3 regions of the Methylotuvimicrobium sp. KM1 genome follow, and region 3 is predicted to be linked to each of the others. Evidence: riboswitches for the same ligand, from Rfam matches in the RefSeq annotation. Region 3 holds a riboswitch; each other region holds the start of a gene.
What was found. A riboswitch is a leader RNA that binds a small molecule or an ion and turns the genes downstream of it on or off. The one in region 3 is predicted to bind cobalamin.
Positions count from the first base shown of each region.

Region 1: it holds a riboswitch for cobalamin, as region 3 does, so the genes downstream of both, ACINK7_RS11785 (cobyrinate a,c-diamide synthase) here and ACINK7_RS04780 (TonB-dependent receptor domain-containing protein) in region 3, are expected to answer to the same signal.
Region 2: it holds a riboswitch for cobalamin, as region 3 does, so the genes downstream of both, ACINK7_RS17335 (ribonucleoside-diphosphate reductase subunit alpha) here and ACINK7_RS04780 (TonB-dependent receptor domain-containing protein) in region 3, are expected to answer to the same signal.

Region 1 covers NZ_CP173170.1:2,749,074-2,760,084, forward strand. Annotated here, with positions in the region: gene ACINK7_RS11765 (RHS repeat-associated core domain-containing protein) at 1-4,083, shown strand, start outside; gene ACINK7_RS11770 (hypothetical protein) at 4,064-4,528, shown strand; gene ACINK7_RS11775 (hypothetical protein) at 4,573-4,725, shown strand; gene ACINK7_RS11780 (hypothetical protein) at 4,922-5,173, shown strand; cobalamin riboswitch at 5,278-5,408, shown strand; gene ACINK7_RS11785 (cobyrinate a,c-diamide synthase) at 5,593-6,894, shown strand; gene ACINK7_RS11790 (hypothetical protein) at 7,041-7,175, shown strand; gene ACINK7_RS11795 (response regulator) at 7,344-10,889, opposite strand.
Region 2 covers NZ_CP173170.1:4,030,645-4,041,655, forward strand. Annotated here, with positions in the region: gene ACINK7_RS17330 (ribonucleotide-diphosphate reductase subunit beta) at 1-601, opposite strand, end outside; gene ACINK7_RS17335 (ribonucleoside-diphosphate reductase subunit alpha) at 598-3,390, opposite strand; cobalamin riboswitch at 3,505-3,723, opposite strand; gene ACINK7_RS17340 (LysR family transcriptional regulator) at 3,914-4,810, opposite strand; gene metE (5-methyltetrahydropteroyltriglutamate--homocysteine S-methyltransferase) at 4,918-7,209, shown strand; gene ACINK7_RS17350 (methylenetetrahydrofolate reductase) at 7,379-8,179, shown strand; gene hemP (hemin uptake protein HemP) at 8,397-8,576, opposite strand; gene ACINK7_RS17360 (PepSY domain-containing protein) at 8,683-11,011, opposite strand, start outside.
Region 3 covers NZ_CP173170.1:1,093,593-1,104,603, forward strand. Annotated here, with positions in the region: gene ACINK7_RS04775 (hypothetical protein) at 1-82, opposite strand, end outside; gene ACINK7_RS04780 (TonB-dependent receptor domain-containing protein) at 109-1,941, opposite strand; cobalamin riboswitch at 2,048-2,277, opposite strand; gene ACINK7_RS04785 (bifunctional adenosylcobinamide kinase/adenosylcobinamide-phosphate guanylyltransferase) at 2,449-2,946, opposite strand; gene ACINK7_RS04790 (cobyric acid synthase) at 2,943-4,346, opposite strand; gene cobC (alpha-ribazole phosphatase) at 4,343-4,906, opposite strand; gene cobS (adenosylcobinamide-GDP ribazoletransferase) at 5,074-5,820, opposite strand; gene cobT (nicotinate-nucleotide--dimethylbenzimidazole phosphoribosyltransferase) at 5,976-7,013, opposite strand; gene bluB (5,6-dimethylbenzimidazole synthase) at 6,995-7,657, opposite strand; gene ACINK7_RS04815 (homoserine kinase) at 7,650-8,579, opposite strand; gene cbiB (adenosylcobinamide-phosphate synthase CbiB) at 8,587-9,480, opposite strand; gene ACINK7_RS04825 (aminotransferase class I/II-fold pyridoxal phosphate-dependent enzyme) at 9,473-10,492, opposite strand; gene ACINK7_RS04830 (hypothetical protein) at 10,596-11,011, opposite strand, start outside.

The DNA.
Region 1 (11,011 bases), 1.7 Mb from region 3:
AACGGCAAATATCAAGATCAAGACAACGTCAAATTTCCGGTCAAACGCTCCGGCACCTATGTTCTGGCCTCGGGTTTCGGCGGCGACCGGCACAGCACCCTATCGGCCGAACGCCAACGACGCTTGGACCGCCTGTTGCTCGACGGGGCGGCCGAGGACTCGCGCGAAGTCATCACCGAAACCCTCAATATCATCGGTCAAAGCTGGTACAAACAAACCCAGCTCGATGCCGAAATGCTCGCCGCGATCGGCGGCAAACGCCTGATTCGGCATCACCGTTTCGGCATCGTCGGCCAGGAAGCGGGATACTTCGTCGACATCAAGGCTCAGGTACAATCGACTCCGGCGTCGACTCTAGCCTCCGGCAGCGACGGTTCGTTCGCGGCCGGCAATTTCATCGCCAGCGCGATGGAACACAGCGTTCTGGAGCAACTCCAAGGCGACGACAATCCGGCGATGTCCACGATCAAGATATTCCATCTGCACAACCAAACCGGCGGCAAGTTCTACTTGGCAACGCCCGGAAACTATACCGCCATCAAAGGGCAATTGACCGGCTACGATACGAACACGCTCAACGATATCCAAGCGGCAATCAACAATCAAGCCCGGGTGATCCTGCCGCAAAGCGGTCAGGTGGCGTTGAACGACTGGACCGGGGCCGGCTATGTCGACTACCGGGTTTCGGGAACGCAGCGGAGCATCGGCATGATCATTGGCGGCGGCCTGCACGGCGGCTTCGCCAGCCTGGAAGGGAACGTCAACGCCATCACGCAAAGCAGCCTGTCCCGGCCGGCCTACACGCCGTCGGCTAACATTGCCACGCCCAAAGGCGTGGATCCTGTCGATCTTGGCAGCGGCGCCTATCTCAACGCCGGTACCGACTTGGCCCTGGGCGGCAACGGCCCGCGCGGCTTGCGCTTCGGACGCAGCTACAACAGCCGGCAAGTCAACGCCAATCGCGCCTTCATGGCGCCGGGCTGGAGCCACAGCTACGCCATCGAACTCAAACGCTTCAGCGACAACGACGCCGCCTTGGGACTGCGCACCCCGCAAGACGCGGCCGCCCTGATCGTCGCCGCCTACGTTGCCCGCGATCTTTTGACCGACACGCAACCCGATTTGGAGAACTGGATAACCGCCGCCTTGGTCGCGCAATGGGCCACCGACCAATTGCTGGACAACGCGGTCGCGGTCAATCTGGGCGACCGGGTGTTGAGCTACCGGCAACAACCGGACGGCAGTTACACGCCGCCGCCGAGCGTGACCACCGAATTAATCCAAAACCCGAACGGCACCTTCAAACTGGAAGAGCGCTTCGGCACGGTACTGACCTTCAACACCGACAACCGCATCCAAAGCCTGACCGACATTGACGGCAACGCCCTGAGTTTTGCCTATACCAACGGTAAACTCAGTCAAGTCGAAGACGCCTATCACCGCACGCTGACCCTGACCTATACCGACGACCGGCTGACCCAAGTCAGCGACAATCAAGGCCGAAGCGTTCATTACGATTATACCGGTGACAACCTGACCGGCTACCGCGACGCCGAAAACAAGCTTTGGCAATACGGCTACGACGACCATCACCAAATCCTGACCGTCACCGACCCGGTTGGCGTTACCATCGTCGACAACGTCTACGACGCAAGCGGCAAAGTCATCCGGCAAACCGCCCCTCGCGACAACAATACGACAGCCGTCTACACACTCCACTACACCGGCCTCTCATCCAGCGAAGAAGATCCGCTCGGCCACCGAACGACCTACCATTACGACTTCGCCGGGCGGACCGTCGCCGTCGAAAACGCCCTGGGCGAGAAAAGTGCGGTCGACTACGACGGCCAAGGCCAGATCATCCAACAAACCGACCCGCTCGGCCGCATCAGCCAGTACAGCTACGACGGCCGCAACAATCTCCGATTCAGCTGGAATCCGCTGGATGAAGCGACCGAATTCCGCTACGACGGCCAACACCGGCTGACCCGCGTCATTGACGCGCTGGGCCACGGCGCCGAGATCGACTACGATGCCAGACATCGTCCGATCCGCTTCCGCAACGGCGAAACCGATGCAAACACCGGCCGGCGGCTCCAAACCATGCAAGTTTATTATGCCAATGGCTTGCTGCAACTCGAAACCGACGCCCGGTATACCCGGACCGATTATGTCTACGACGCTTACGGTTGGCTCGACACGCAAAAAACCGGCGCGCACCCGGTCGTCGATACCGATTACAACGCCATTGGCCAACTGACCCGGCTGGCCGATCAAAACGGCACCGTGACCACCTTCGATCATTACGACCAACGCGGCTTATTGACCGAGCAGACCGACCCGCTAGGCAAAAAACGCTTCACGACTTATGACGATGCGGGACGGGTCCAAAGCCAAACCGACCGTAACGGCAACGTCACCAGTCTGGCTTACACGCCGACCAGTCAACTCAAACGCATCACTTACCAGAATGGTCGTCAGGTCGAGTTTAACTATGACAGTCGCGATAATCTCGAAACGATGACCGACCCAAGCGGGACGACGACCAACAGTTTCGACGAGTTAAACCGACTGACCGGCCACACCGACCCGAACGGCTTTAGCGTCGGCTACCAATACGACCCAGCCGGCAACCTCCAAACCCTCGCCTATCCGGGCACGAACCGCACCGTAACCTACGGCTACGACGACGCAGGCCGCCTGACCAGCGTGACTGTCGACTGGCTCAGCGGCACGCCGGCCACGACCTACCACTACGATGCCGCTGGTCGGATGGAACAGGCCGATCTTTTCAACGGCAGCGTCACCAATTACACCCTGGACAAAGCCGACCGGTTGACCGGCATTCAACACAGCGCCGACGGCCAAATCCTGGCCGACTATCAATACACCCTCGACAACAACGGCAACCGGATCAAAGCCCTCGCTCAAGAACCGCAAAAACCGGAAGCACTGATCAACCGGAGCCAAGGCTATACTTACAATGCGCAAAAGAACCGGCTGCTGACAACCCAACTGAACGGCACGGATCAGACGACCTTCAGCTACGACCACGAAGGCCGCCTATTCCGCACTCATCTACAAGGCGAAAGACCCACGTCTTTCAGCTACGACCACGCCCACCGGCTGATTCGACACGGCAACGAGCAGTATGTCTATGACGGCGTCGGCAACCGCATCCGAGCGACACGTAGCGGCACCACCACAAAATACATCGTTGATGCCGCCGGCAACTTGCTCGCCGAAGCCAATAACAGCAACCAAATCACACGGTACTATATTTACGGCCAAGGCCTGCTTGGTTTTGTCGACGCCAGTACCAACCAGCTGTACACCTACCATTTCGACGGCACCGGCCATACCATCGCCATTACCAACCAAAGCCAACAAACCGTCAACACCTATGCCTACGATCCCTATGGCAGGCTCATGGGCCAGACCGAAACGATACCGCAACCGTTCAAGTATGTCGGTCAATTTGGTGTGTTCTCCGAAGAAAACAACCTTTACTACATGCGGGCGCGGTATTATGATGCCGACATCGGAAGGTTTATCTCCGAAGACCCGATCGGATTCGAGGGTGGGTTGAATCTGTATGCGTATGCCGGAGGGAATCCGGTGATGTTTGTGGATCCGAGTGGACAATTCGCATGTGGAGGTATTTGTGTAGCAGCAATTGGAGTTGGTGTAGGCTTTATTTTCGATTATTCCGTTGAAGCCATACGAGGATCAAATAACTCGACAGCTACAACGTCAGGCAATGTTGTAGCAGGAACAGCCGTTGCCGTTACATCAAGCACCCAGTCAAAACCAAGGACGGGAATAGCTGGTGGAGGTCCATCCGGTTCTGGTACATCTGTCGCTAGTCAGTTAAATCACAATGCTGCCAAGAAGGGAATGTATTCTATTGGAACTAGAAACGCTATTAGCTCAGTCTTGCGTAAAACTCCCTATGTAGGATATGCATATGGTTCATATCAGATTGGTGAAGCGATTTATGATAGATATAACAGCTTTAGCTTAAATCAGACAGATGCTGTTGCTAATGGAGTGAATGTCAATTATGGCTCATCTAGAAAGTGATTCTATAGATAGGAAAGCCCGAGATAAGCTCGCCGAGCTTGTTAGGTGGCTTATTTCTGGTCAAATTAGTAACTTTAAATTTGAGAAAGAAACACCAAATACGGACGACCCCGGAGTTTTAGCAATTATTCATTCCTTGTGGTGCTTTTATGATGATTTTAAAGAACACAAGCTGTCCGGTGATAAGACTCTCCCGGAAACCACAAAAAATGAATTAAAGCGATGGATTGTTTTTCTGTACTCAGATGAAAAATATTTATGGCCAGAAATATCCTATCCGGGTGTTAGGCCTATTGAGCAAAATTTTGTATCAAAATTATTTAATGGTTCTGAAAAAGAAAAAAAATTCATGGAAGCTGGTGACTACTCATTATGGCCATTCTTTGATAAAGAAATGTATGATCGCGCAATGAGAAATCCTAAGTTGCTAGCATCGAAAAAATAAACCTATAATCCATGTTTCAACAAACTTAAACTCTTGAAAAGTGGGTGTTTTTAAAACGGCCCGACTTATTCAACGGCAGCGTCACCCACTACACCCTGGACAAGGCCGACCGGCTGAAAGGCATCCACCACAGCGTAGGCGGCCAAACCCTGGCCGATTACCAATACACCCTCGATAATAACGGCAACCGGATCTAAGCCCTCGCCGAAGAACCGGCTGCTGACAACTCAACTGAACGGCACGACGTAGGCCACCTTCAGCTACGACCACGAAGGCCGCCTATTCCGCACTCATCTACAAGGCGAAAGACCCACGTCTTTCACCTTCGACCACGCCCACCGGCTGGTTCGACGCGGCAACGAGCAGTATGTCTATGACGGCGTCGGCAACCGCATCCAAGCCACAAGAAACGGCCAAGTCACCAAGTACATCTACGATGCCGCCGGCAACCTGCTCGCCGAAGCCAATAACAGCAACCAAATCACACGGTACTATATTTACGGCCAAGGCCTGATCGGCTTTGTCGACGCCCAAACCAACCAACTCTCCACCTACCACTTCGACGGCACCGGGCACACCGTCGCGATCACCGATCAAAACCTCAAATCGTCAACAGCTACGCCTACGATCCGTACGGCAGGCTGATGGCACAAACCGAAATTATCGCTCAGCCGTTCAAGTATGCCGGGCATTTCGTCGTACAAGCCGAAGCTGATAACCATTTGCGCAGCTTTAACGAGTAACCTATAATCCGCAGCTTGTTTTACGGTTCCCGCACTGGGCGGGTGAAACTGGAAGCCGGTTAAAGACCGGCGCTGCCCCCGCAACGGTAGGTGATTTTTCACAAGCCCGGAGACAGGCCCTAAAACATACAGAACAGTATTGCGGTGGGCGATCTGTCAAATCTTTTTCGGTTTGTCTTCCCCTTCGTTTTTCCGTCAATCAGACTTGGAAAGGACAATCACGATGAAAACACTCGCCGGCTCTTCCGTCGTTTACTCCGCTAAATTTCTCCCGAGCTTGAGCGCCATCGTATTGGACTTGACCAAACTCAAACTCTGATCATGAACAGCACCCCATCCGTCCGTCACTGTCCGACCATGCTGATCAGCGCGCCCGCCTCCGGCCAAGGCAAGACAACCGTGACCGCCGCGCTGGCAGCCTATCACCGAAGCCGAAACCGCAAGGTCAGCGTATTCAAAACCGGCCCGGATTTCATCGATCCGCAGATTTTGGCTCATGCCTCGGGCCGACCGGTCTATCAGCTGGATTTGTGGATGATGGGCGAGGCGCATTGCCGCGACTTGCTCTATCGCGCCGCCGCCGAAGCCGATGTCATCCTGATCGAAGGCGTGATGGGTCTCTACGACGGCGACAGCAGCAGCGCCGATCTGGCGCAAGCGCTGTCGGTACCGGTCGCCGCCGTGATCGACGCGCAAGGCATGGCGCAAACTTTTGCCGCCGTCGCCTACGGTTTGGCTCATTACCGGCCGAACCTAAGGTTTGCCGGCGTGATCGCCAACAAGGTCGGCAGTCCAGGCCATGCCGGATTACTGCAAGAAGCGCTGCCCGACGACATGCCTTTGCTGGCGGCCCTATCCAAAGAAGCGGACATCGCCTTGCCATCGCGGCATTTAGGTTTACTGCAAGCGGACGAGATCGGCGACTTGAACCGAAGACTGGCGCGAGCCGCCGAATTATTGACCGAATCCGCGCCATGCCGCTTACCTGAACCGGTTGCCTTTGCCCCGGCGGCAATGACGCCGACGCCGTGCCTTCTTGCCGGCAAGCGCATCGGCATCGCCCGCGACGCGGCCTTTTCATTCATCTACCAGGCCAACCTCGATTGCTTGCAGGCCATGGGCGCCGAGCTGCGTTTCTTCTCGCCGTTGACCGACACCGAAATACCGGATGTCGATAGTCTTTATCTGCCGGGCGGATATCCGGAACTGCATCTAGCGGCACTCGCCGATAATCGCGCGATGAAACAGGCCTTGCATGACTATCACCGCGCCGGCAAACCGATTTACGCCGAATGCGGCGGTTTTTTATACCTATTGGAAACGCTGACCGACAAACAGGGGCAATCGGCCGCGATGGCTGGCCTGTTGCCGGGTCGCGCGACAATGCAGAACCGGCTGGTCAATCTGGGCATGCACAGCTTGCAGCTGGAGCACGGAGAGATACGCGGCCATAGTTTTCATCATTCGCTTCTGGAAACCGATAAGGAAGCCTCGACCGTATCGATTCCGCAACGCAATCGTAGCCAAGGCGAAAAGTTTTTCCGCGTGGGATCGTTGCAAGCCTCTTATCTGCATACTTATTTTCCGTTCAACCCGCAACAAGCCGCAGGATTTTTTCAATAACCGGATTATCGAAAGTCTGGATTGTCGGTGCCGGCGATCCTAAACAGCGTAGCCCGGATGAAGCGTAGCGCAATCCGGGATGTTCGGTGCCACGCCAATCCCGTATTCCGCTACGCTACATACGGGCTACATGCTAAGGAACGAGCATGAAACAATTTAGACAACTGTTGGAAGGGGGTTCGGTGGCTCGATTGGCAGGTGTCGGGGGCTGGGATAGCCGCCGTCAAGCCTACACGGACGTATTCACCCAGCAGCTAAATTCCATAGTTCATTGGCTATAATTAATTATCTAGGATAATTTAGGTGCTGGGTGAACGGCGGTCCTCGATAGACAAAGCCAAGGCGGTTTTTCAATCAAAAGGGAGTAATTCCTGAATGGGTCTCAGCATCTTGCCGAGGCAAAGTTTTTTCAAGCTCGAGGAATACCGGTTCGGCAGCATCGTATCATTTTATTTATCTTTACCATTCAGACGACCGATTTCGCGCAACGTATCGTTCAATACAGGCTGTAACTGTTGAATCGACTCATCTATCGTAGCTCCTTCTTCTAAAAGCTTAGACTCGATCTGTTCAGCCAACTTCCATACTTGTATCAGCGCCAAGTTTCCTGCCGTCCCTTTCAATTTATGCGCCAAGGCAAGAGCACTTTCCCGCTCTCCTTGAGCAATCATTTTGGCGATTTCGTCTCCGTCATGTCCATGCGATTCGGCAAACTTTTGTAAGTATTTATAATAAGTTGCGGCATCACCCCAATTGCTTAGACCTCTGTCTCTATCTATCATGGGAAGCTTTGAATCGTCTGCCGTAGCTGAAGCGATCGGCTCATTCTTTGAATCAGCCGTTACTTGTAATCCGGTAATGTATTGTTGCAGATAAGCGATTAATTCCTCGACATCGAACGGTTTGGCAATGAATCCATTCATCCCGGCATTGAGCGCCGCAGCCTGTTGATTCTTGAATGCACCGGCAGTCAGTGCCACGATAGGTAACTGAGTCAAGTCAAGGACTTCACGAATTTGCCGGGTCGCTTCATAACCATCCATGAGCGGCATTTGTATATCCATCAATACCACGTCGACCAAATCCGGGTTCAGTCTTAACCATTGCAAGGCCGCATGACCGTCCTCTGCCAAATAAACGGCAGCTCCTTCGGCTTCCAAAATACGCCTTGCCATATCGCGATTGATCTCACTATCATCGACCAGTAGTAGACTTAAACCGTTGAGTCGTTTCTCGGATGGCTTTGTATTATTATGATGTATAGACTTTTCGCCTTGACGACGCTGCTTGGCATCGGATACGGCATTATAGAGTGAAGAAGCGGTAATCGGTTTATGCAAGACGGCATCGGCTATTGCCACATCAGGTTCGCGTAGCAATGCATCGCGGTCATGAGCTGTGGCAATAACGATGATCGGAACATCGGCAATATCGCCAAGCTCTTGTCTTATGCGTATACCGGCTTCGAGTCCATTGACGCCGGGCATACACCAATCCAATAATAAAATATCGGGGAGTTTATTATTCCGTGCCCGTTCGATAACACGTTCTACGGCCTCTTCGCCCGACTCGACGACCTCGGGTGTCCAGCCTAAACTGCGCACCGTTGCAGCCAACATCTCCCTGGCCACGGGATGATCGTCGGCGATCAATACGTTTTGAAACGCGATGGTCGGATGCACATATTCTTGCGGCTCAACCAGTTCTATCGGTAGCATCAACCAAAACTCGCTACCTTGCCCGAGTTCGCTGTTGACGCCGAGTTCTCCGCCCATCATTTGCACCAAATGCCGGCATATCGTTAAACCTAACCCTGTTCCGCCGAAACGACGTGTCGTCGAAGTGTCTTCCTGAGAAAATGCATTAAAAATTTCGGCTTGTTTTTCAATAGGAATACCAATGCCGGTATCCCGGACGCTGAAACGCAGATAATCCTGTCCATCCTTGGACGGCAATTTAATGACGGTGATCGTAACGCTTCCCCGCTGTGTGAATTTAAGCGCATTACTGGTTAAATTGACCAATATTTGTTCTAGCCGAAGCGCATCGCCGCGCAGAAACTCAATGCCTTCAGGTGCCGGCCCCATAATCAATTCGACATTATTACTGTATTCAATAGCCGACATCAGTGCGGCTACGTTGTCTAGCACGTCGCTCAGCCGGAATGGCGCATGCTCGATTTCAAGACGCCCCGATTCTATTTTGGAAAAATCCAGAATATCGTTGATGATTCCGAGCAAGGACCGCCCGGCGATGCGAATTTTTTTCACCAAATTAAACTCATCAGTACTCAGATCAGCCTTTTCCAATAAATAGGCCAACCCTAGTATCGCGTTCAATGGCGTACGTATTTCATGGCTCATGTTGGCCAAAAAATTGCCTTTAACACTGGCAAGCCGCTCGGCCTCCTGTTTTGCCGCTTGTAATTCCGCCGTACGCTCGGCCACGTTTCGCTCCAAGGTTTCATTCATTTGCAGCAAAGCATCTTGGATCCGCTTGCGTTCGGAGATATCGACAATGGTCGCCACGACAAAAACTTGGTTATCACTCCGGTAGGGGCTCAAGCCGATTTCTATCGGAAATATAGAGCCGTTCTTGCGTGTCCCGTATAAGTCTCTCCCCGCCCCCATCGCCCGAGTCGTTGGGTTTTGTAAATAATCTTTACGCTGCCGAGCATGGCGTGAACGAAATTTTTCGGGAAGCAATATTTCCACGGGTCGGTTGACCACTTCCGATACTTGATAGCCGAATAGGTTCTCGAAGGCAGGGTTAGCCATGACTATTTTTCCTTCGGCATCGACGACCAACAAGCCGCTGGCATTCGCTTCAAATAACATTCGAAAACACGCTTGAGCCTCTTGTAAACGCATCGCTGATTCCGCTTCGCCCCGTGCCAGAGCCGCCTCCTTCTCGGCCAGGGCGCGCGCCGATTTTGCCTGAATTAGACGCCCTATGCCTATCGCAAACAATAACAAGATTACCGAAGCACTCGCGATCTTAGCCGACCAAACGTTATTTTCCATCGTCGATAATTTTTCCATTGGTAACCGGCTAACCACTGTCCATTGTATGCTGTGCGATAATTGGACATTTTGTTTGGGCGCTAGCGAAACAAAACTCCATGTCCAAAGACCGTCGTCAAGTCTGATTTGGCCTTTATTCTGCCGGGTAATCGCTTCCCATACTCGAGGATGCCGTGTAGCCAGAGTCGCTTCCCGTTGAAACATGAAACCCCATTCATCCTGTGCATTGGGGCTTTTTAGCCAATAGCCCTCGTCATTGACCAACATCAACCTGTCAATGGCGGGGCCGGCGCTGTGGACGAAAGCATCCAGCATTGAATTTGCCATGATGTTAATGATGAGAATGCCTCGAGGCTTACCTAATTCATCAAACACTGGGCTTGAGACCCTTATCGTCGGCTTGTAAGGAATCTCGATTCGGCCGTCGTCCATATTCAAATCGAGCGGAGAAATATAAATCTCCCCTTGCTTCAGCAGCATGGTATCGGTAAAAAAATAACGGTCGTCTTTAGCCTGCAATTCGTTTTGAGGAACGACGACCGGAAGCCCCCTTCTGTGATTGACTCGTACTTGCTCCACGCCCTGTTCGTCGATCCAGCGTACTTTGTCGTAAATCGGGTTACGCGACATCAACGAAAAAAATGCTTCTTGCATCGAGCTCGCGTCCGAGCCATTCGGGGCCTGATAAACCCTGCGAACCGGGTTTTCATTGATTAAACTCATCAAATGACCTATCGGAACGGCCAGCTCTTGATCCAAGCGCCCTTGTCCCAGCTCAACAAAAATTGTTTCGTCGGCCTTCAGCATAGATAACTCAGCATCAATGCGCGATTCGCCCAACAACAAAGTACCTGCCACGACTAAAATGCTCACGGGCAAAAATAGCAGCGTAAACTCCTTAAAAAATCGGCCTCGACCTAACGTCGTTTGATAAGGATCGTGCTTGCTTGAACGATTGAGTAGTGTATTCAAAACGGCTGTTGTCCTCTAAATTACAAATAAACGACTTTACCAAGGCGGTTACTGGTTTAATGAAAGCCTAACAAAGGCCCATTCAGCTTAGGCCAAAAGCTAGCTTTACTCCCTTTATACTC
Region 2 (11,011 bases), 2.2 Mb from region 3:
CGTCGCGATCGGTCAACGGCCTGTCGGATTGCAACACACCCTGCAAGCGGCGGTTGGCCAAGGCAATCTTGCCGTGGATTTCCGGCACCACCCGGTAGCGGTTGTAAATCTCGCGCTGGTCGATCCCCAAGGTTTCGATGCAATGCTGGTAGGTCCAAGTGTGCAGCGCTTCCTCGTAAACTTGCCGGGCCTGGTAGATTTGCAGTTCCGGCGCGCTCATTTTTTCCATCACCGCCAGTCCGATATTGCGCATCGCCAGGATGTCGGAGGTAGTAAGATAAGCGAGTACGTTCTCGAATACGTGGCGCTCAGCCGATGTCAATTTGTGCTGGTAATCGTGCACATCCTGCGCCATCGAGATTTCCAGCGGCGTCCAATGGTTGCGGTTGGCGTTTAGAAAAAACGACCAAGCCCACGGGTACTTGAACGGGGCCAGTTGATTGATGTCGGCCTGGCCGTTGACCACCCGTTTTTGTTCGGGGTCGATGGGCGGCACCGTACAACCGTCCGGTGAGGCCGATATTGCGGCGGTTGCCTGGAATTCACCGATCGCCGGCGCCGCCGAAACATCCCAATCGTCAAAGCTTAACGTCGTTTTCATTGGCAGGCCTCGCAATCCGGATCAGCAATCGAGCAGGCCTTGGGCGCCGTTTCGTCGGCGCCGGTTTTTTCCATCGCGGTGGCGCCCAAGGTGCGTAAATAATACGTCGTCTTCAAGCCGCGTTGCCAGGCCAGTCGGTACATCCGGTCCAGTTTGCCGCCGGTCGGCGCGGCGACGTACAAATTTAGCGATTGCGATTGGTCCAACCATTTCTGCCGGCGGGCGGCAGCTTCGATCAGCATTTCCGGGTCGATTTCGAAGGCCGTGGCATAGCGGGCTTTGATTTCGGCCGGCACCCGCTCGATGGCGGCTAGCGAGCCGTCGAAGTATTTCAGGTCGGCGACCATCACCGCATCCCATAAATCCAGTGCTTTCAACTCGCGTACCAATGCGGCGTTGACCACCGTGAACTCGCCGGACAGATTGGATTTGACGTATAGATTCTGATAAACGGGCTCGATGGACGCCGAAACGCCGACGATGTTGGAAATGGTCGCGGTCGGCGCAATCGCCACGCAATTGGAGTTGCGCATGCCGACTTGGGCGATGCGCTCGCGCAACGCTTGCCAATCCAACTGCCCGCCGGTCGGCACACCCAAGTCGCCGCGCGTTTCCGCCAAGAGCGCCAAGGTATCCGGCGGTAACACGCCTTGCTGCCATAAACTGCCGTTAAAGCTGCTGTAACGTCCGCGTTGCTCGGCCAAATCGGCTGAAGCCTGATAGGCGTAATAACACAGCAATTCGGCCGAATAGTCGGCGAATGCCACCGCTTCCGGGCTGGCGTAAGCGATGCCCAGTTGGTGCAAACAATTGGAGAAGCCCATCATGCCCAGTCCGACCGGGCGGTGGCGCAGGTTGGCGTTACGCGCTTTGACTGTGGCGTAGAAATTGATGTCGATGACGTTGTCCAACATGCGCATCGCGGTGTTAATGGTGCGTTGCAGTTTGTCGGCATCCAGTTGCCAAACCCCGTTATGTTCGACTAAATGCGCGGCCAGATTCACCGAGCCCAGATTGCAAACGGCGGTTTCATCATTGGACGTGTTCAGCGTGATTTCGGTGCACAGGTTGGAGCTGTGGATTACCCCTGCGTGTTGTTGCGGCGAACGCAGATTGCAGGCGTCCTTGAAGGTAATCCACGGATGGCCGGTTTCGAACAGCATGGTCAGCATCTTGCGCCACAATGGCACCGCGCCGATGCGCTTGAATAACTTGATTTCGCCGCGCTCGGCCTTGGCCTCGTAGGCTTGATAAGCCTCGGCGAAGGCCGCACCGTACAAATCGTGCAAATCCGGCACGTCCACCGGCGAAAACAAAGTCCAATCGCCGTTTTCCCGCACCCGTTGCATGAACAGATCCGACACCCAGGCGGCGGTATTCATGTCGTGGCAACGGCGACGCTCGTCGCCGGTGTTTTTGCGCAGTTCCAGAAATTCCTCGAAATCCAGATGCCAGTTTTCCAGGTAGGCGCAAACCGCACCCTTGCGCTTGCCGCCTTGGTTGACTGCGACGGCGGTATCGTTGACCACCTTTAGGAATGGAATCACGCCCTGGCTGTTGCCGTTGGTGCCCTTGATCCGGCTGCCCAGCGCCCGCACCGGCGTCCAGTCGTTGCCCAGGCCGCCGGCGTATTTTTGCAGCAGCGCGTTTTCCTTGATGCTTTGGTAAATGCCGTCCAGATCGTCGGAGACCGTGGTCAAGTAGCAAGACGACAATTGCGGGTGACGGGTGCCGCTGTTAAATAAGGTCGGCGTCGAGCACATGAAATCAAAGCCGGACAGCAGCCGGTAGAATTCGATCGCGCGCGTTTCGCGGTCAATTTCGTTGAGCGCCAGTCCCATCGCCACCCGCATGAAAAAGCACTGCGGCAACTCGATGCGGCGGCCGTCGATATGCAAAAAGTAACGGTCGTACAGGGTTTGCAGGCCCAAGTAATCGAATTGCAGATCGCGTTCGGCCAGTAGCGCTCCACCCAGTTTTTCCAGATCGAACTCGGCCAGACGCGGATCGAGTAACTCGGCGGCGACGCCGGTTGCGATGAAGTCGGCGTAGCAGCCGGCGTAGCGTTCGGCCATATCGGCTTGGCTCAATGCCGAGCCGGTGGCTTCCAGGCGCAGATGGCTCAACAGCAAACGCGCGGCGACTTTGGCGTAGTCCGGTTCGACTTCGATCAAGGTCCGCGCCGCCAACACCAAGGCCTGACGTACCGATGCCAACGGCATGCCGTCGTAGAGATTGGTCAGGGCTCCCGTCCAGACCCGCTCGGCATCGACATCGGCCAAGCCGGCGCAAGCTTCGCGGCACAACGCGATGAACGCTGCACTGTCCAGCGGTCGGCGTCGGCCGTGGTCGTCCACTTGCAAAGACGGTGATGCATTGTCGATGGCTTGCCGGGCCGCGCGTTGCTCGGCGTGTTTTTCGCGGTACAGCACGTAAGCGCGGGCCACGTCGTGGGCGCCGGAACGCATCAGCGCCAGTTCCACTTGGTCCTGAATATCCTCGATATGTATCGTACCGCCGCCCGGCAGGCGCCGAGTCAATGCCTCGACCACGCCGGCCGTGAGCTGCGCGACCTGATCGCGAGTCCGCGCCGAATTGACGCTATGCTGGCCCTCGACTGCGAGAAAGGCTTTGGTGATCGCGATGGCGATTTTTTCCGGCTGAAATGTGGCCACGGAACGGTTGCGGCGAATGACTTCCAAGCCGTTCCCCTCCGAGCGCGGCACTGAATGTTTAAAGGACTCGGCAGAGTCGGGATAAAAACTGGCGGGTTGAGCGGCGGTATCCATGGGTTACTCCATTGAGGAGCGGGGATATGAAGCCGCAACGGCAGGCGCGACACGGAAGCCGAAATAGCCCGAACCGCATTATTTGCCATCGTCCTCGGAGACACCCCGCTCCCGGTTGATTAAAGTTTCGAGGGCAGGTCTCCTGGCTTTCGGGTCGTCGTTTCGGTTCGGCCTTCCCGGACTCGCGTCCAGTGGCACATGGTGAACCTCAACTCGCCGATTACAGTTGCGGGGGCAGCTCCGGCTTGCAGGCGATCATGCAAAAGAAGCAAAATCGCCGACCGGATTCCCTTTTAATCCCCTTCGGGGGGAACCGTCTTGGCGCAGTAGTTTAGGCGGGTATGGCGAATGTGTCAAGCTAGGATTACTATATGTAGTGATTTTTATAGGCCAATCTGTCTACATATTGTGCATTCATTGACCCTTCAAGCAAACCCAACTTTTGGATCCAGGCCACCAATCAAACAAATACTGTAGGATTTTCAGGTTTAACGGCCCTTTTGAAGCCAATCTATGACAGCAGCTAGGCTAAAGCGTCATCTAGCGCCATCGCGGCATGTTCCACCAACCAACGTAAATACTCCAACTCGGCATCCTCGTGCCGACAAGCCAAATACATGGTTTTAGCTATGGGTAGACCAGCGAAACGCAGGCCGGTCAGGCCCAGTTTGTCGGATTTGTCGGCCAGCAGCCATTCCGGCAGCAGGCACACGCCGCGACCGGCGGCGGCTAGTTGCAGCATGATGTCGGTTTCCTCGACCGGGATATGGGCGGCGGGTTCGATGCCGGCCGGTTGCAGCACCTTACGGAACATGTCCAGCCGCTCGCGCGCCACCGGGTAAGTCAGCACGGTTTCGCCGCGCAAATCGTCGGGCTTGATTTCGGCGCGGCCGGCCAGCGGATGGCTGTCGGCCACGATCAATACCAATTCGAAATCGAACAGCGTCTGGTAGCTGAGCAGGCCGTTATCGACCGGGTCCGAGGTCAACACCGCATCCAGTTTGTATTGGCGGATGGCTTCGAACGATTCGAAGCGGTAGCGCGAGGTGACTTCGACGGTCAAGTCCGGCCACGCGCGCAGATAGGGTTGCAGAATGTTGCGAAACCACTCGTAGCAGGCATGGCATTCGATGCCTATCGTCAATTTACCGGTCTTGCCTTTGGCTAGCTGCGCCAAATGGTTTTCCGCCGAATCGACGGTGGCGATGACGGATTCTGCGACCTCGGACATATAACGCCCGGCCTGGCTCAATACCAGCGAGCGGCCCTGCTTGTACCACAGTGTGACACCCAGGCGTTGTTCCAGGTTTTTGATTTGATGCGACAGCGCCGATTGGGTCAGATGCAGGGTTTCGGCGGAGGCGCTGAGGGTGCCGTGGCGTTTTAACGCCAGCAGGATGCGCAGGTGGATCAATTCCATATTGATGAATATATCTCATGAGTTGATGAAGAATCATCGATTATCGTCATTCATTTGTCTGTTTACAATGTTTTCTGTGTCAAACATTCAACAGACGGTATTTATTCATGACGAAAATTCACAATTTGGGCTTTCCCCGTATCGGCGCCAAGCGCGAGCTAAAGTTTGCCTTAGAGTCGTACTGGCAAGGTCTATCCTCGCGCGAGGATCTTAAATCACTCGGCCAACAGTTACGCCGGCGTCATTGGCAATTGCAGGCCGGACTGGATTGGGCGCCGGTCGGCGACTTCGCCTTTTACGACCAAGTGCTGGACATGAGCTTTACCTTGGGCAACCTGCCTGAGCGGGTGCAACAATTCCACGGCGACGCGTTGGACAATTACTTTCGGGTCGCCCGCGGCCGTTCGGCACAAGCCGCGGACGAAGCCGCTGGTTGCGGCGGCGTCGCCGCCGGCGAAATGACCAAGTGGTTCGACACCAACTATCACTACATTGTCCCTGAGTTCAACGCCGCCACCGAATTCAAGCTGGATGCGTCCCGGCTGCTGGAGCAACTGGCAGAGGCCAAGGCCCAAGGCGTCGCCGCCAAGCCGGTGATCATCGGCCCGGTTACCTATTTGTGGTTAGGCAAGGCCAAGGACGACTCCGAGAAACTGGCGCTGTTGCCCAAACTGCTGCCGGTTTACGCGCAATTGCTGGAAGCGCTGGCGAATGCAGGCGTCGAATGGGTGCAGATCGACGAACCGATTCTGGTCACCGAACTCGATGACGCCTGGCAAAATGCTTTTAACACCGCCTATCAACAATTGCAGGCCTGCCGCGTCAAGCTGTTGCTGGTGACCTATTTCGGCCAACTGGTGGAAAACCGCAATCTCACCGTCAACTTGCCGGTGGCCGGTTTGCACGTCGATGCCGTCAACGGCCGCGATGATGTCGAAGCGTTGCTCGAGCAATGGCCCGCGGACAAAGTATTATCGCTCGGCGTCATCAATGGCCGCAACATCTGGAAAACCGACCTCAACGCGGTGCTGGATAGTCTGGAACCGATTGCTCAACAACTGGGCGAACGCCTGTGGCTGGCACCGTCGTGCTCGCTGCTGCATGTGCCGGTCGATCTGGACAACGAGCAGAAACTCGACGCCGAAATCAAATCCTGGCTGGCCTTTGCCAAACAGAAGCTCGGCGAATTGCGCGTGCTGGGTAAGGCGCTGAACCAAGGGCGTGATGCAGTCAAAGCCGAACTGGAGGACAACCGCGCCGCCATCGAAGCCCGCCACAATTCGGCGCGGGTCAACAATCCGTCGGTCAAGGCGGCGCTGGCCGACATCACCTCGCAACTGGCCCGGCGCAAAAGCCCGTATGCGCAACGCGCACTCAAGCAGGCCGCGCTACTAAAACTGCCCAAGTTTCCCACTACGACCATCGGTTCTTTCCCGCAGACGTCGGAAATCCGCCTGGCCCGCAGCCAGTTCAAGTCCGGCAAACTGGACCAAGCCGGCTATCAAGCCGCGATGCGCGGCGAAATTGCGCGTTGCGTGCGTGAACAGGAAGCGCTCGGTTTGGACGTTTTCGTGCATGGCGAAGCCGAACGCAACGACATGGTGGAATACTTCGGCGAACAACTAGCCGGCTACGCCTTCAGCCAATCCGGTTGGGTGCAGTCTTACGGCTCGCGTTGCGTCAAACCGCCCATCCTGTTCGGCGACATCAGCCGCCCGCGCCCGATGACCGTCGAATGGATCGGCTACGCCCAATCCCTGACCGACAAACCGATGAAAGGCATGTTGACCGGTCCTGTGACCATTTTGAACTGGTCATTCGTGCGCGACGACCAGTCGCGTTCGGTCACCTGCAAGCAACTGGCCCTGGCCATCCGCGCGGAAGTGCTGGATTTGGAAAAAGCCGGTATCGGCGTGATTCAAATCGACGAAGCCGCCCTACGCGAAGGTTTGCCGTTACGCCGATCGCAATGGCAGGCGTATCTGGAGTGGGCGGTGGAAGCGTTCCGTATCGCGACGGGCGGCGTGGCCGACGAGACGCAGATACACACTCACATGTGTTACTCCGAGTTCAACGACATCATCGCCGCCATCGCCGACATGGACGCAGACGCCATTACCATCGAGACTTCGCGTTCCGACATGGAGTTACTGGATGCCTTCGAGCATTTCAACTACCCGAACGGCATCGGTCCCGGCGTCTACGACATCCATTCGCCCAATATTCCGAGCGAGCAGCATATCGTGGCGCTGATGCGCAAGGCCGCCGAACGCATTCCGGCCGAACAATTGTGGGTCAACCCGGACTGCGGCCTGAAAACCCGCCAGTGGCATGAGGTGATACCGGCGCTGACCCGGATGGTGGCCGCCGCCAAAACCTTGCGTGCCACGCTAGGCTGATCGGCGCCTTTTGATGTATCGAACGCCCCGGTGCCTTCTTAGGTACTGCCGAAATTTGAAGTGCGAAAGGGAATATTTTGTTGGGTTACGCCGCACTAACCCAACATTTTGTCTTTTACGACAGTTTCCTGATGCCGGGGTCAACTAATAGCAGAGCATGCGATAACCCATGAACATTTCCTTTGAGATCGTCCCCAGAAGCTTGGAGGCCTTTGAAAAACAATATGCGTTTGTGCAGAGCTTGGATAGCGGTATCAATATCATCAACGTGCCGGATATTCAGCGTTTCGATATTCGCAGTTGGGAACTGGCGACGCACATCGACCGGCGCAAATATCGCTTCATTCCGCACTTTCGGGCTATCGATTTTAAAATCGAAAGCGGCGAGTTGTATCGCATCATCGAACAATACCGACTCGACGACATTTTGCTGGTCACCGGCGACCCGCCGGAAGGTTTGAAACGCAGCTATTACAATACCGACGTGATCGATCTGATTCGAGCGGTGCGCCGGCGTTTTCCGGCGTTGAACATCTATGCCGGATTCGATCCGCATCGGCAAGGCTTGCAACACGAATGCCATTATATTCAGCGCAAGGCCGATGCCGGCGCCAACGGCTTTTTTTCGCAACCGTTTTACGACCATCGCCTGGTGGAACTGTTTGCCGAACACATGGACGGACTGGAAACCTACATCGGCATCAGCCCGGTGGTGACGCCGGCCTCGCAAAACTATTGGGAAGTGAAAAATCACGTCAAGTTTCCGAAGCATTTCCGACCCGATTACGACTGGAACGTCGAATTCGCCAACCGGCTGATCGACTCGGCGGCGGAAAACGATTGGCATGTGTATTTCATGCCGATCAAAGTGGATTTGCATAAATATTTCGAGCGCATCGGCTTGGCTAAAGCTTGCCAACGCAGCCATTCTCAATGCCATCGGCAGGAACGGTTTGAACTATTCGCATGACGCGGTCTTCGGGGATGCATGACTCATGGCGGAGCATATTCTGTTTCTTACCGGAAAACTGGCCGAAAAGCAGTTGCGTGATTGCCAAAATAGCGGCGAACGGCCGATCATTCATCGTTTATATGAAAGCAAGTGCTTTCCGCGAGCCCGTATTCTTCAGCCTTCTGGAAGAACTTAATTTTGGGCTAATGAAAAGCCGCCGGTATTGCTCAAGCCATCATTTCGTCAAAATCAATTTATCGTTACTCGTAATGCGCAAACGATATTCGCTACCGCGGTGAACGATAGTGATTTCATTGCATTGACCCAATAGCTCGCGGCTATCGATCTGAGTTCGTTTTGAAACCGACTCAATTGCCGACACAGGTTTGTTTGGATGTTGTCCTTTGTCGTTCATACGTTAGATATTTGTCCGTTTGAGGTTGCATTCATTCTTGAACAGGCAAGTTGCTTCGAATACCGCGCGCGCTCCATTTTCCCGATCATATCTCGAGCAGCTTCGGTCAATAAACATCGCAGCGAAAACGCCTCGTTTCCAGCAGGTTTGCAAAGCCTTTTTGCCCTATGATGTCGATCAAGGCGTTTTCGACTCCGCCCGCCATGCCGCCGGCACTGCCGCACACGAACACAGCCGCACCGTCTTCGAGCCAGGCGCGCAGAGTTTCCGCATTGTCGATCAAGCGCTGCTGCACATATATGCGAGCCTCTTGATCTCGCGAGAATGCCGTATCGAGGCGCGCCAAATGGCCTTCATGCAGCCAAGCCAGGATTTCATCTCGATAGTAGAAGTCATGGTCGGCATTGCGTTCGCCGAAAATCAGCCAGTTGCGGTGCCTGCCTTGCCGCAGGCGTTCTTGTAAAAGCCCGCGCAAACCGGCCAACCCCGTGCCGTTGCCGACAAAAATCGACGGAGCATCCTCATCGCCTCCATGAAAAGATGGATTGCCGCGAATACGTAGCGCTATGTCGTCACCGATTTGGATTTCCGATGTCAGCCAACCTGAAGCTTTGCCGAAGCCGCCATCGGCATGGCGCACTTGTCTGACCAATAGATGCAGGCCGCCGCTTTCGGGAATCGAGGCAATCGAATACTGACGTCTGCAGGCCGCGTTGGTCGTGTCGTTTGCAGAAACACCTACGGCGATTTCGGCCAGATCGCCGGCCTGCCAGCGGCAATTTTCAGCCACCGCGAATTCCAGATGAAAAGTCGGCAAACCGCAACTGCCGGGGTTGAGTAGCGTGCGTTTCAGCAGGCGTGCACTTTGGAACCCCGCATCCCGTGCATTGATTTCGAATGCGGCGCCGCACAAATCGTACAGACCTTTTTGCCACGCCATCAATGCGCCCGTATCGTTATTATCCATCTCGACCGAGGCGAATAACGGCCGCGCGCCGCAAGCGGACAACCAATGCTCCAATTCGCGGCCGAAGCCGCAAAAATAGGGGTATTGCCGGTCGCCCAACGCCAGTAAGGCATAGCTCAGTGCCGATAAATCTACGGTCTTGGTCATCATGTTGGTGACAAAGGTTCGCGCGTTGACCGGCGCTTCGCCGTCGCCGAATGTGGCGGCGACAAATAATACCCGCTCGCGGCCTGTTAAATCGACCGCCGAGATAGCGCCCAACGGCCTGACCGAAACGGCAATGTCGCTTTTTTGCATGGCCGCGGCACTCTGCCAAGCCAGCTGTTCGGCAGTGCCGCTTTGACTCGCATAGGCAATCAGCCATGAGCCATCGTTTGCATCGCCACAAACGACTTCTTTTGCCAAACCAACGCGCCGTTTGTTGCGTCGCCGATCCAAATACAACATCCATCCGGTCACCGCAAATAACGGCATCGCGAGACTCGCGGTCATCATCGCGACTTGCCCGGCCAGTCCGAAATAACTGCCCGAATGCAAGGTAAAGATACTCGCGATCAGTTGCGCGCCGAAAGGCCGCTCGGCGTAACGGTCATGCAAGAGAATCGAAGCGTTAACCGGATCGATTTCGAGCCGGTTGAATGCGCGCTCATGTGGCGGCGACGGGTCGAGATACAGGATCGAGTAAACTTTCGACTTAGGATGCCGCGGCAAACGCAAGGTCGCCCGACTGTAGTCGCCAACGCGGTTTTGAAACAACGCCCAAACCGATTCGATCTCGGCCTCGGGCGGCAAGACAGGGCTTACTTGCCGGTTGGCGGAATTCTGCCGAGGTGAGCCGCCTCGTTGCATCAACGGCGCGCCGGTGATTTCGTGCAGAACATTTCGGTACCAATCATACGACCAATACAGGCCGGTCAGCGCGGCGAGCAAATAAAACGCCAACACCCACGTTCCGATTGCCGCATGCATTTCCCACAGAAATCCTCGTCCCTTGCGTTTGAAACTAAACGCAAGCCAAGACCGCCAATTGAATACTCGGCGCGGCCAGCGCAGATAGAGCCCGCTCAGCGCCAACAGAATCAGCGCCAGGACCGATACACCGGTAATCTGCTTGCCGAGGTCGCGGTTATCGAATAAGTCGTCGAACATCAGCCAACGATGCAAACGCATCGCTGCGTGGAAAAACGCTTCGCCGCGCACCTTACCCAGCAGTTCTCCACTGTAGGGGTCGACATGTCGGTTTTCGCCGCGGCGGTCGTTTGGATTCGATCCGGCGATATTGATTGTCGCGGCCTCTTCCGCATCCGAAGACAAGGTGACGGCATCGATACGGCGATCGGGCAGAGCCGCTTGAACCTTCCGCAACAAAGCGGCAGGATCTAAACGCTGACCGTCCGGTGTTACGCTCATGACGCCGGGATTCATCCAGCGCAGTATGTCATGCTCGAACGACAACAGACCTCCGGTT
Region 3 (11,011 bases):
TGGCCGCCATCAACAACATCAAAGCGATCGCGCCGGGTTGAATCGGTAGGTTTTGGACAGGTAAGCGTTGTGCGATATTCATCGTCATTTCTCCAGGAAAATTAAGTTTTAGATATTATAGCGAATCGAAACGAAAAAGTTTCGATCGACTGTGTTATAGGTATCGACCAATTGATATTGTTTATCCAGCAGATTATTCAATTGAGCGCTGACGGTCCAGTTTTTATTGATGTGATAGGCCGAGCGTAAATCGATGGTCGCATAACCGCTGACTTTGGTCGTGTTGGCGGCATCGTCGTAGCGATAGCCCTCGGCTAATAGGAAAGCACCGACGTCGACGGGCCCGAACGATCTGGATAAGTCGAATGATAACATTCTATCGGTGCGGCGTGGCAGACGATTATTCGTTTCCCGGTCGACCGGACGTAGCAAATTCATGCCTAGTTTGGCGTTCCAACCGAAAATTTGTGTGCCGATTTCGGCTTCGAGACCGTCGACTTGGGCCTTGCCGATATTTTCGGCGGATAAGCTAAAATTCGCCGGATCAAAGACATAGACGATCAAATTATCCAGGTTGGTATGATAAGCGCGAATCTCCCACTGTAGCCAGTCATGGTTGCCCGCGAGTCCGACTTCGACCGATTTCGATTCTTCGGCCATCAAGTTGGGGTTGCCGAAGCCGGGCCAATAGAGTTGGTTGAAGCTTGGAGCCTTGAAACCGTTGCCGAAATTGGCGAATGTACTGATGCCGTAATCCCAATTGGCGCGCCAGCCGATGCTGCCGGTGACGAAGTCGCCGAAGGCTTCGTTTTCATCCCAACGAATAGAACCATTGAGATAATGGTTGTCGAAGAATCGTCCGTGCCATTCGCCGAATACGCCGACATCGTAACGCGATAGCTCGGTATAATCGGTCGTGCTATTCGCTTCATCCAAACGGTAATCGGCCCCGAGCGTCAGTTGATGATCGTCCGACAATTTAACCGCATTTAACCAACTGGCATTCCAACGCGTGCTGTCGAAACGGCTGAAAAACGAGCCGTCCGGGCTGAAATTGTCGGCATCGTCTCGGCTTTGCCCTAACCGTAAGATCGAGCGCCAGTTGTCGATGACATCGATGGCGCCACTCAGGCCGATGACCTGATTGACGAATTCCATTTTATTCGGGGTTCCGTCGAAGTCGTTGCGTCCTTCCGAGCGCATGTAGGTGGCTTCCATCTCGGCATTGTTATCGAAGCGGTGGCCCAAGCGCGCATTGAGTCCGGTATTGTAGAAACCGTCTTTATCGGGCTCATCCACCCCGGCAGTCGGTTGTCGCGCATCGAAGCCTTGCGAATTGAAATGCGACGCGCCGAGGGTATACCAACTATTTTGATAACGCCCGCTGATCGTGCCGGAGGCCTTGGCGGTATTAAACGAACCGCCGCCGGCATCGATCGTGATCGTCGGTTTTTCTTCTTGTGCGCCTTTACGGGTGAAAATTTGGATAACGCCCCCCAAGGCTTCGGCGCCCCAAAGGCTGGACTGCGGACCGCGAATGATCTCGACGCGTTCGATTTGATCGATCGGCAATAGTTCGAATGGCGAAGTGCCGGAGGTTACCGAACCGAAGCGGATGCCGTCGACCAGGACCAACACATGGCCGGAACCTGTGCCGCGTATGAAGACGCTGGAGTTTTTACCGTATCCGCCTTGTTGCGTGATATCGAGGCCGGTTGAGCCTCTTAGCAATTCCGGCAAGGTGTTGACCTGGAGGCGTTCGATGTCTTCCCGCGTATATACGGTGCTGGCGGTTGCCAGATGGTCTTTGGGACTGTCCGACCGAGTTGTCGTGATCAGCATTTCGGGTAAATGTAACGGCGTCTCGTCCGGAGTTGAGTCGGCCAAGGCTGAAATAGGGAAGCCGGTGAATAACAGTGGGCTTAGATAGAATATTCGCATGATGTCCTCTGCGCCGCCCGCGCATGAAAGGTTGTAAAATTACAACGCAAGGGCGTGCGGCGAAAAGGCGGAGCATGGCTCGACCGTTTCGTTAACAGCCCTCCGCTGTATCGAATCGCTATCGGGCCGGTCTCCGGGCTTATAAGTGGCCATTGGCCTGAATCATCGCCTTCCCATGTCATTGCACACAGTGGCAAATTGATGATTCTTTACTTATCTACCGTTGCGGGGGCAGCGCCGGCTTTGGCTTGATGACCTGACCGGCTTCCCGTTTAACCCCGCCCTAGAATCGACAGGTCGATTCTAGGGCGGGGCACCTGAAAGCAAGGAGGGCATTATAGGGATTTGCCGGCTGAATGCAAGTGCAAGAAAAATATAGAGGATTAAATCTATTTATTGGGCAGGACGGAGTTTGCAACTCCGTCCCTAAGCGTTTCGACCGTGGTTAACGCGACTCAAAACGTTCGGGGCGGGTTACATAACCCGCCTCGCGTGGTGGCCATATCCTTATTTCATCTGCAGTTTCAATCCGGCACTGCAAAAAAAGACGCGATCGGAATGCCGCCCCATCAATTGTGCGGCTTTGCCCGATAAATCGATGAACTGCCGGGCCAAGCGATTGTCGGGCATGACACCGAGACCGACTTCGTTATGAATCAAGACCAATTCGGCGGGAAGTCGCAACACGGCGTCCAATTCCTGCAGGATGTCGGATTCGGGAATTTGATGGTATAAGGCGTTGTTCAGCCACATCGTCACGCACTCGACCAATACCGGGCGGTCCAAGCCTTGCAATGCGGCGAGCAGTTTGACCGGTTCCTCGACCGTAATGAACGAATCCTCCCGGCGCTGTTGGTGAACGGCCACTCGGGCCTTCATTTCGTCGTCGAAAAATTCGGTCGTCGCCAGATAATAAGGCTTTTCATCCCCGCATTTCTGCAAAATATAGTCTTCCGCCAAACGCGATTTACCGCTTTTGACGCCGCCGATGAATAAAGTCTTCATGATGGCTCCTGTAAGGCTTCCAGGATCAATGACAAATCCAGATTGGCCTCGACCCGGTCGGCAAAGCCTTGAATTTGGGCATTGCGGTATCCGGCGTAGTAATAACCCCGATAATCGGTATGTAGGGCTTTGAAATAATCGGTTCGAAATGCGTCGTTGTCGAATATGCCATGCACATGCGTGCCGGCGACAGCGCCATGCCGATAAAACAGCGGGTATTGAGTCATGCGCCCGCAATGAATTTCATAGCCATTCAACGCCGGATAGTCGAACAGATCATAGCTTCCTCGCCGGACGATCTTGGGGTGTTGATAAAGCACCTCATCATCGATATAACCGAATCCGGATTCGCTGCCGGGCAGGTCATGCTCGATAGCCTCCGGGTCATTCAGCATTCGGCACAGCATCTGGTAACCGCCGCAAATACCGAACACCGCTTTGTCGAAACGCTCGATTTCGGCGAACAAGCCTTGTTCCTTCAGCCATCTCAAATCGCGCAGTACGGTTTTGCTGCCCGGCAACAGCACCATATCGAAGCCGCTCAAGGGGCGGTAGGCTTGAATCAATTCGACATGCAGCTCTTCGTCGGCCATTAACACGTCCAGATCGTTATAATTGCTCAAACCCGGATAGGCGATCGCAGCAATGCGAATCTTGACGTCGTTCAGGCGTTGCCGGTAATTATTGAGCGATTGCGAATCTTCCATGTCGATATTGAGCGGCTCGAACGGCAATATGCCGAGCACCGGTACACCGAAGCGCTCTTTAATGATCGTTTCGCCGTCGTCGAAAAAACGCCGGTCGCCACGGAATTTGTTGATGACGACGCCGATCAAGTTTTCGCGCATGATCGGATGCATCAATTCCAGCGTGCCGTAAATCGACGCGAAGACGCCGCCGCGTTCGATGTCGGCGACTAGAATGTTTTTCGTGCGAAAGGTATTGGCGACAAAGCTGTTCGATAGGTCTTTATGCAATAGATTGAGTTCGACCGGAGAACCCGCGCCTTCGGCGATGACTAAGTCATGGGTCTGCCGGAGCGTCGTGAAGGCTTGTTCGACCTGTAACTTAAGGCCGCCTATCGAATCGTAATAGTCCGCGATAGTTTGATTTTGATGAACCAAGCCGTTGACGATCACTTGCACCGAACCGTTGCCGTGCGATTTCAGCAGCACCGGATTGAATAAATGATTCGGTTCGACCCGCGCGGCTTCGGCTTGCAGGCATTGAGCGCGGGAGATTTCGCGGCCGTCCGGGGTCACCGCCGAATTGTTCGAGACGTTTTGCGCCTTGAACGGCGCGACGCTGAGTCCCTGGTCTGCAAAAATCCGGCATAAGGCCATCGCTATCGTGGTTTTGCCGGCGTCCGAGCTGGTGCCGAATATCGCTAAAGGTTTCATAGATTGAGATAGTGAATGTAGGTGTATTGATGGCTGTATTGAAATTTATGCAAAGAGCCATGATCGACGCGGAATTGAAAGGCGGCGGCGGGCGACAGCTTCAAGATATGAGCCAGCAGGGCGCGAATTACGCCGGCATGGGTCACGACGACGGCTTGCGAAAGGCCAGTCTCGATGAGTTCCTGCCAAAAACTGCCGGCACGGCGGCATAAACCGGTAAAGCTTTCTCCGTTCGGCGGCGGGACGTCGACGAAATTTTGTGTCCAATGGTTTAGGACTTTTGCGTCGATTTCATCGAAAAACACGCCTTCCCAATCGCCGAAATCCAGCTCCAAGAGCCGTTCGTCGGTGACGACCTCATCGGATAGAGAATCGGCCAATTGTTTGCAACGGCTCAGTGCGCTGCTATAAAACCGGCAATCTTCGGACAGTTCAGGCAATTTTTGCCGAAGCGCTTCGGTCTCCTGGGCAAAGCTGTCCGCCAGGGCAATGTCGGATCGTCCGTAACACAAGCCTTGTGCGGCAGCGGTTTGGGTATGGCGAATCAAATATATGTCCATAGGATTTCGTAATAAATAATGTCCAGGAGCTATGAGCGCTGTTGAGGGTTCGGTAACTCGCTTGACAGGACGCCGTAAATACGTCCGTGTAGGCTTGACGGCGGCTTTCCTTGCCGCCGACACCTGCCAATCGAGTTACCGAACCCTCCGTAAAATAGGGAAGTTATTTACGACCAAATCCATAGCCCGCCGAGGAAAAGATAAAAAACGGTTTCGGTAATTTGTTGGCTAGCCCCCAAGCAATCGCCGGTATAGCCGCCGATATGGCGATGAAAATAGCGGCCGAGCCCTAGCGTAATCAGCGCCATCGGTATCAGCGCCGTGAGTGCTGAAGGCGGTAGAAGCAGAAGAGGCAGTATTGCCGGTATGCCGGCCAGTAGTAAGGTTTTCGCATCGGGCTTGAATACCGCGCCGGATGACTTGCTAGGTTGCGTACGGGCGTAATCGTAGCGGAACATCAAATACAACGGAAACCAGCGGCTGAGACTATGTCCCGCCAACAAGGCGATAGGAACCTCATTCATCGGTAAACCGGCCAAAAGCCTGAATTTTAACAGCAACAGCAACAATAAGCCGAGCACACCATAGACGCCGATCTGCGAGTCTTTCATTATGTCCAGAATGCGCTGTTTGTCATAGCCGCCGCCGAAACCGTCGCAGACATCGGCAAAACCGTCTTCGTGAAAAGCCCCGGTAAGCAAGATGCCGGCGATCAAGGCGATAACGACCGCAATGTCTTGCGGCCAGACTTGCAAAGCGATCCAGAAAACCGATGCGGAAAACCCGCCGACCAACCAGCCGATCAACGGTAGATAAGTACAGGCAAAGGACAAGCGTTGATAATCAAGTTTGGCCGGGCAGGGCAGCCGAGTATAAAAGCCGACGGCCAGAAGAAAATCGTGTAATGAAGGCATGGAAAGTTTTGCTTGAATTAGGCGGGATGTGTCCTTGGCATGTCTAATTCTACTCCCTTTTGATCGAAAAACCGTCTAAGAAAAAAAGGTATGGGATGTGTCTATCGAGGACCCTGAATACTAAGAAAGTTTTCAAACTGGGAGTTGCTGCAATTTCAACCCCCATCCACGCCCGCTTCGGCAAAGCTGGCCATTTCGTTCAGCATCGCAACCGCCGAGGCTATCAAGGGATAGGCCAGTGCCGCGCCCGAGCCTTCGCCTAGGCGTAATTCAAGATCAAGCAAGGCTTGCGCGCCAAAGTGATCGAGCAGCGCTTGATGGCCTTGTTCGTCCGAGACATGGCTGAATACGCAATAATCCAAGACCTCGGGATGGCATTTTGCCGCGGCCAATAATGCACAGCCGGCGATAAAGCCGTCGACGACGATCAACATACCCCGTTCGGCGGCTTTCAGATAAGCGCCGGTCATCATCGCGATTTCAAAACCGCCGAAGATGGCTAATACCTGTAATGGGTCATGTATGTTTGGATGTTGTGCCAAGGCTTGATTCAATACCGACAATTTATGGCCGAGTTGCGCTTCATTCAATCCCGTCCCGCGTCCGACGCATTGCGCCAGCGGCAAGCCGGTCAAGCAATGCATCAACAGCGAGGCGGACGAGGTATTGCCGATGCCCATTTCGCCGAAGCCGATACAATTGCATCCGGTCCGGTGGCGTTCCTGTACGATGTCGGCGCCGGCCTGTATGGCTTGGGTGCATTCGCTCTCGGTCATTGCCGGCGCATCTAAAAAATTACGCGTGCCTTTGCCGATTTTGGCATCGATTAATTTAGAGTGGGGGCTGAGTTTGGCATTGACGCCGGCATCGACGATCCACAGGTCGAGGCCGTTGTGCTTGGCGAAAACGCTGATGGCGGCCCCGCCTGCCAAGAAATTAGCGACCATTTGCGCCGTGACGCTTTGCGGATAGGCGCTGACTCCGTTTGCTGCGATGCCGTGATCGCCGGCAAAAATCACGATAGCCGGGTTAATCAGCGTTGGCGATAGCGTGTTCTGTATCAAACCGATGCGTAGCGCCAGTGCTTCCAAACGGCCCAGCGACCCCAGGGGCTTGGTCTTTTGGTCGATTTTGGCTTGCAGCGCGTCGGTGAGCTCGGAGTCTACCGGCTTGATCAAAAAGTGAGTTTGCATGGCTTGTTCCAGGCGTTTTCAAATAAACAATCGTTCAATTCCAAGCGCGATGCCCACTGTTCTTGTTGCAATAGCGGCTCGTCATAAAAGTGCTCGACATGGCCCAGACATAAAATCGCGAACGGTTGGCTGTCATCGGGCATCGTCAATAATTGCTTCAGCGCTTCCGGCTCGAACATCGATACCCAGCCCAAACCCAGCCCTTCGGCCCGGGCGGCCAGCCACATATTCTGGATTGCGCAAGATAACGAGGCCAAGTCCATTTCCGGTAGGGTGCGCCGGCCGAAGATATGCTCTTCTCGTCGGTCGCTCAACGAGGCGATGAGGATTTCGGCGCATTCCAGGATGCCTTCGACCTTGATGCGCATGAATTCGTCTTCGCGCTCCTCTAAGGCGCGGGCGGTTTGCAGGCGCTCCAGCTCGACCAGATCGTGTATGGCTTCGCGTAAATCCGGGCGGGTAATGCGTATGAAACGCCACGGCTGCATGAAGCCGACGCTCGGGGCATGGTGCGCCGCCGCGATGATGCGCGCCAGCCTATCGGGCTCGACCGGGTCGGGCAAAAAATGGCGCATATCGCGGCGCTCGTAAATGGCGCGGTAAATGGCGGCACGTTCGGCGTCGGAATAGCGATGATCAGGCATGGGCGGCGTTTCGGTGTTGTACGAGCAGGTCTTTAAAAACGAACGGGTCTTTGGGTTGGCTCAGGGCGGCCGAGCGATTGCTGTAGCGGTGTACGAGGCGCGACAGCCAAAAACGCAATGCGGCGGCTCTGAGCATGCGGTTGCAATGCTGATGTTCGATTGCCGATAAAGGCCTTAGGGTTTCATAGCCTGAGAGCAGCGCGGTTAATTTTTGCGTATTGAAAATACCGTCGTCGCAGCACCAGTCGTTCGCGCTGACCGCGATATCGCGTAGCCAGTGGTCGCTGCAGGCGCTGTAGAAATCGAGTATGCCGCTGATTTGTCCGTCGGCGAATAAGGCATTATCCCGAAATAAGTCGCCGTGAATCACGCCGGCGGGCAGGGTCTGTTGTTCGTGCTTCGCCTGAAATTGCAGTTCGCCCAGAATCAATTCGCGGTCGTCGGCGGACAGTTGACTCTCGACTTGCTCGAACAAGGCTTTGATCGACAAAACGTCATGATGGCTTGTGATCGGAAAGGAATAATCACGCGTGTCGAGATGCAGCCTAGCCAGTTCTGAGCCGATTTGCCGGCATTGATCGGGTGTGGGCGAAACGATGGATCGGCCGGCCAAGCGTTTACAGACCAGTGCCGGCTTGCCGTTGAGGTTTCGCAATAGCCGGTTTTGTTGGTCGGCCTGCGGATTCGGATACAGCGGGTTACGTGTCCCTAAGCGTTGCATCAGTTCGATCACCGGGGTCAGTTCCTCGTCATTCTGAGCTTCGAACAAGGTCAAGACATAGTTGCCTTGCGTGGTCACGACCGCATAATGACTGTTTGCGATACCTTCGGGAATGCCAGCAGAATCGACTACCTGGCCGAGATCGTAAGCGCCGAAAAAGGCGTCCAGTTGTGCGAATGTGACTGAGGTATAAACGGACATCGGTTGATCAAGACAGCAAGAAACCAACGGCCAATAGGCCGAGGATCGTGAAATCAATGGGTGTTTTCATGGACAATGCTTTCGATAGCGTGGTTTTAGTGACCGGCACGATGGCATCGCCCAGCGCCGGTTTGGTTTTTAGTCGGCCATGGTACATCGCATCGCCGCCCAATGCCACGCCCAAGGCACCCGCCATCGCGGCAATCGGCCGGCCGGCATTGGGGCTTTCCAGTTTATCGGCGTCCCGCCATAAGCATTGTAAAGCCCGTTTTTTATCGGCCGACACTAAAATAATCAATAAGGCCGTCAAACGGGCCGGAATAAAGTTGGCGAGATCGTCGAGTTTGGCGGCGATTCGGCCGAAATGAAGATAGCGGTCGGTTTTATAGGCGATCATCGAATCTAAAGTATTGACGGCTTTGTAAACGGCCAAGCCCGGTAGGCCGAATAAGACCAGATAAAACAGCGGTGCGATGACGCCGTCGCTGAGGTTTTCGGCCCAAGTTTCAATCGCCGCCTTATAGACCTCGCTATCGCTCATCGTTTCGGTATCGCGGCTCACCAGGTAACGCAAGGCTTGCCGAGGCTGCCGTGCGGTCAAGAGTTCCGATACGCTGGCATGCAGCATGTGCATCGCCAGGCCCGTCGATGCGATGACGGCCAAAACGGGTAGGGCGAGCCAATAGGGTAAAGCTTGGCAGGCGTAAACGATCGAGAGGCTTACGATCAGGGTCAAGGTAAATAGACTGGCGACCAATATCGTGCCCGATAGAATAGTGTCGCGGTAATAACGCCGTTCATACCCTTCGATAAAGCGGCCCATCAGCACGACCGGGTGGGTCGTGCGGAATTCGCCGAAACGCAGGTCGATCAAATAGGCCAGCGCCGCCAATTCAAACATGTTGCAAACACTCGGCAAGCCGGGCGATCGATTCGGCATCTTTAACCGCGAAGCGCACATGGCGTTTATCCAGGCCTTCGAAATTGTCGCACACGCGAATCAAGATTCGCGCCTTTTCCAGGTGACGCTGCAAGGCTTGGCCGTCGATTTTCGCCAAACGGGCGAGGATAAAATTGGCTTGACTCGGATACACCCGGTCGAACAGGTTGGAACCCTCCAGTACTTGTCTCAATGATTCGCGAAGCCGTGTCGTTTGCCTGCGCGTGTTGTCGGCGAAGGTATCGTTAGAAAGGGCTTGTTGCATGTAGGCAATATCGAAACTCGACAGTTTCCACGCCGGTTCGAGTTGTTTCAGTTTTGTGATTGCCGTTCTCTCGGCGGCGACGAAACCGATGCGGACGCCGGCGCTGCCGTAAAATTTACTCAAGGACTTGATCAGATAAAGGTTCGGAATTTGCCCTATCCTATCGCTGATACTTGCCGTGGAAGCGGTAGGGCAGAAGTCCAAAAAAGACTCGTCGATTAGGATCGTGCATCGAGCGGCTTGCCATTGGGTCAGTAAATCGTGCAGGTCGTAAAGCGTGCCGTCGGGCGTGGCCGGGTTGACGAAAATGACGGTGCTGTAGGGCGGAATTTCCGTCTGTTCAAAACGACCGAAACGGTCGATGCAGTGAATTCGGCAACCTAATTGCCGAGCGATGCGCGCATATTCGACGTACATCGGCGTATAGAGTACAACTTCCTCGGGATGGAGCCTGCGTAATAACGCAAAAATCGCCGCGCTCGCGCCGTTGAAGGGTTCCAGGTCGGCAGGATCCGGCAACGGGTAGCGATGACGAAGCACCTCTTTCAAGGCGCTGTAATCCGGATCGGCGTAAGGCGACGGGTCGAATTGCAAGGTGCGCCAGTCGATGGCCTGAACGGGATTGATGTTGGCTGAAAAGTCCAAGACCTGATCCGACCGGCAGCCGATGCGTTCGGCAAAACTGTAAATATTACCGCCGTGTTTCATTCAGCAATGCGAGTTGTACGAAGTCAAAAGCCGGTTATTTTAAACCAAACAGGGCGTCGGGGGTGAGAATATCGGCGGGAATCCCGCCGTCGCAGCAGCCCAATCAACTGCTATCCTTCAAGAAGGTGCGCCGGGCGATAAAAATCGCCGACAACGGCATCGCCAATCCCAGGAACATCACGATGAAAAATAAGCTGCCTAATTGGCTGTAATCGGCGGCGGTGACGACCGAACCGGTTGTAGGGTCTTTGATTTCGCGGCTGATCACGAACACTTGATTGAGCGCCTTGGTCAGCAATTGAGACAGCGAAAGCGCCAAGTTGACGAATGCGGCCATGACTGCGAAATAGGTCGCCTTGAGTCTGGGAGGTGCGGAGTTGGCGATCCAGGCCAGCATCGGAATCATCGCGATCTGTCCGAGGGGAGATTCCAGCGCGGTATCGATCAAGGCAATGAAGCGCGCATCGACCACGCCCCCTGTATGGGCCTGCGTCCATTCGTGAAAACCGTAAAACAGCG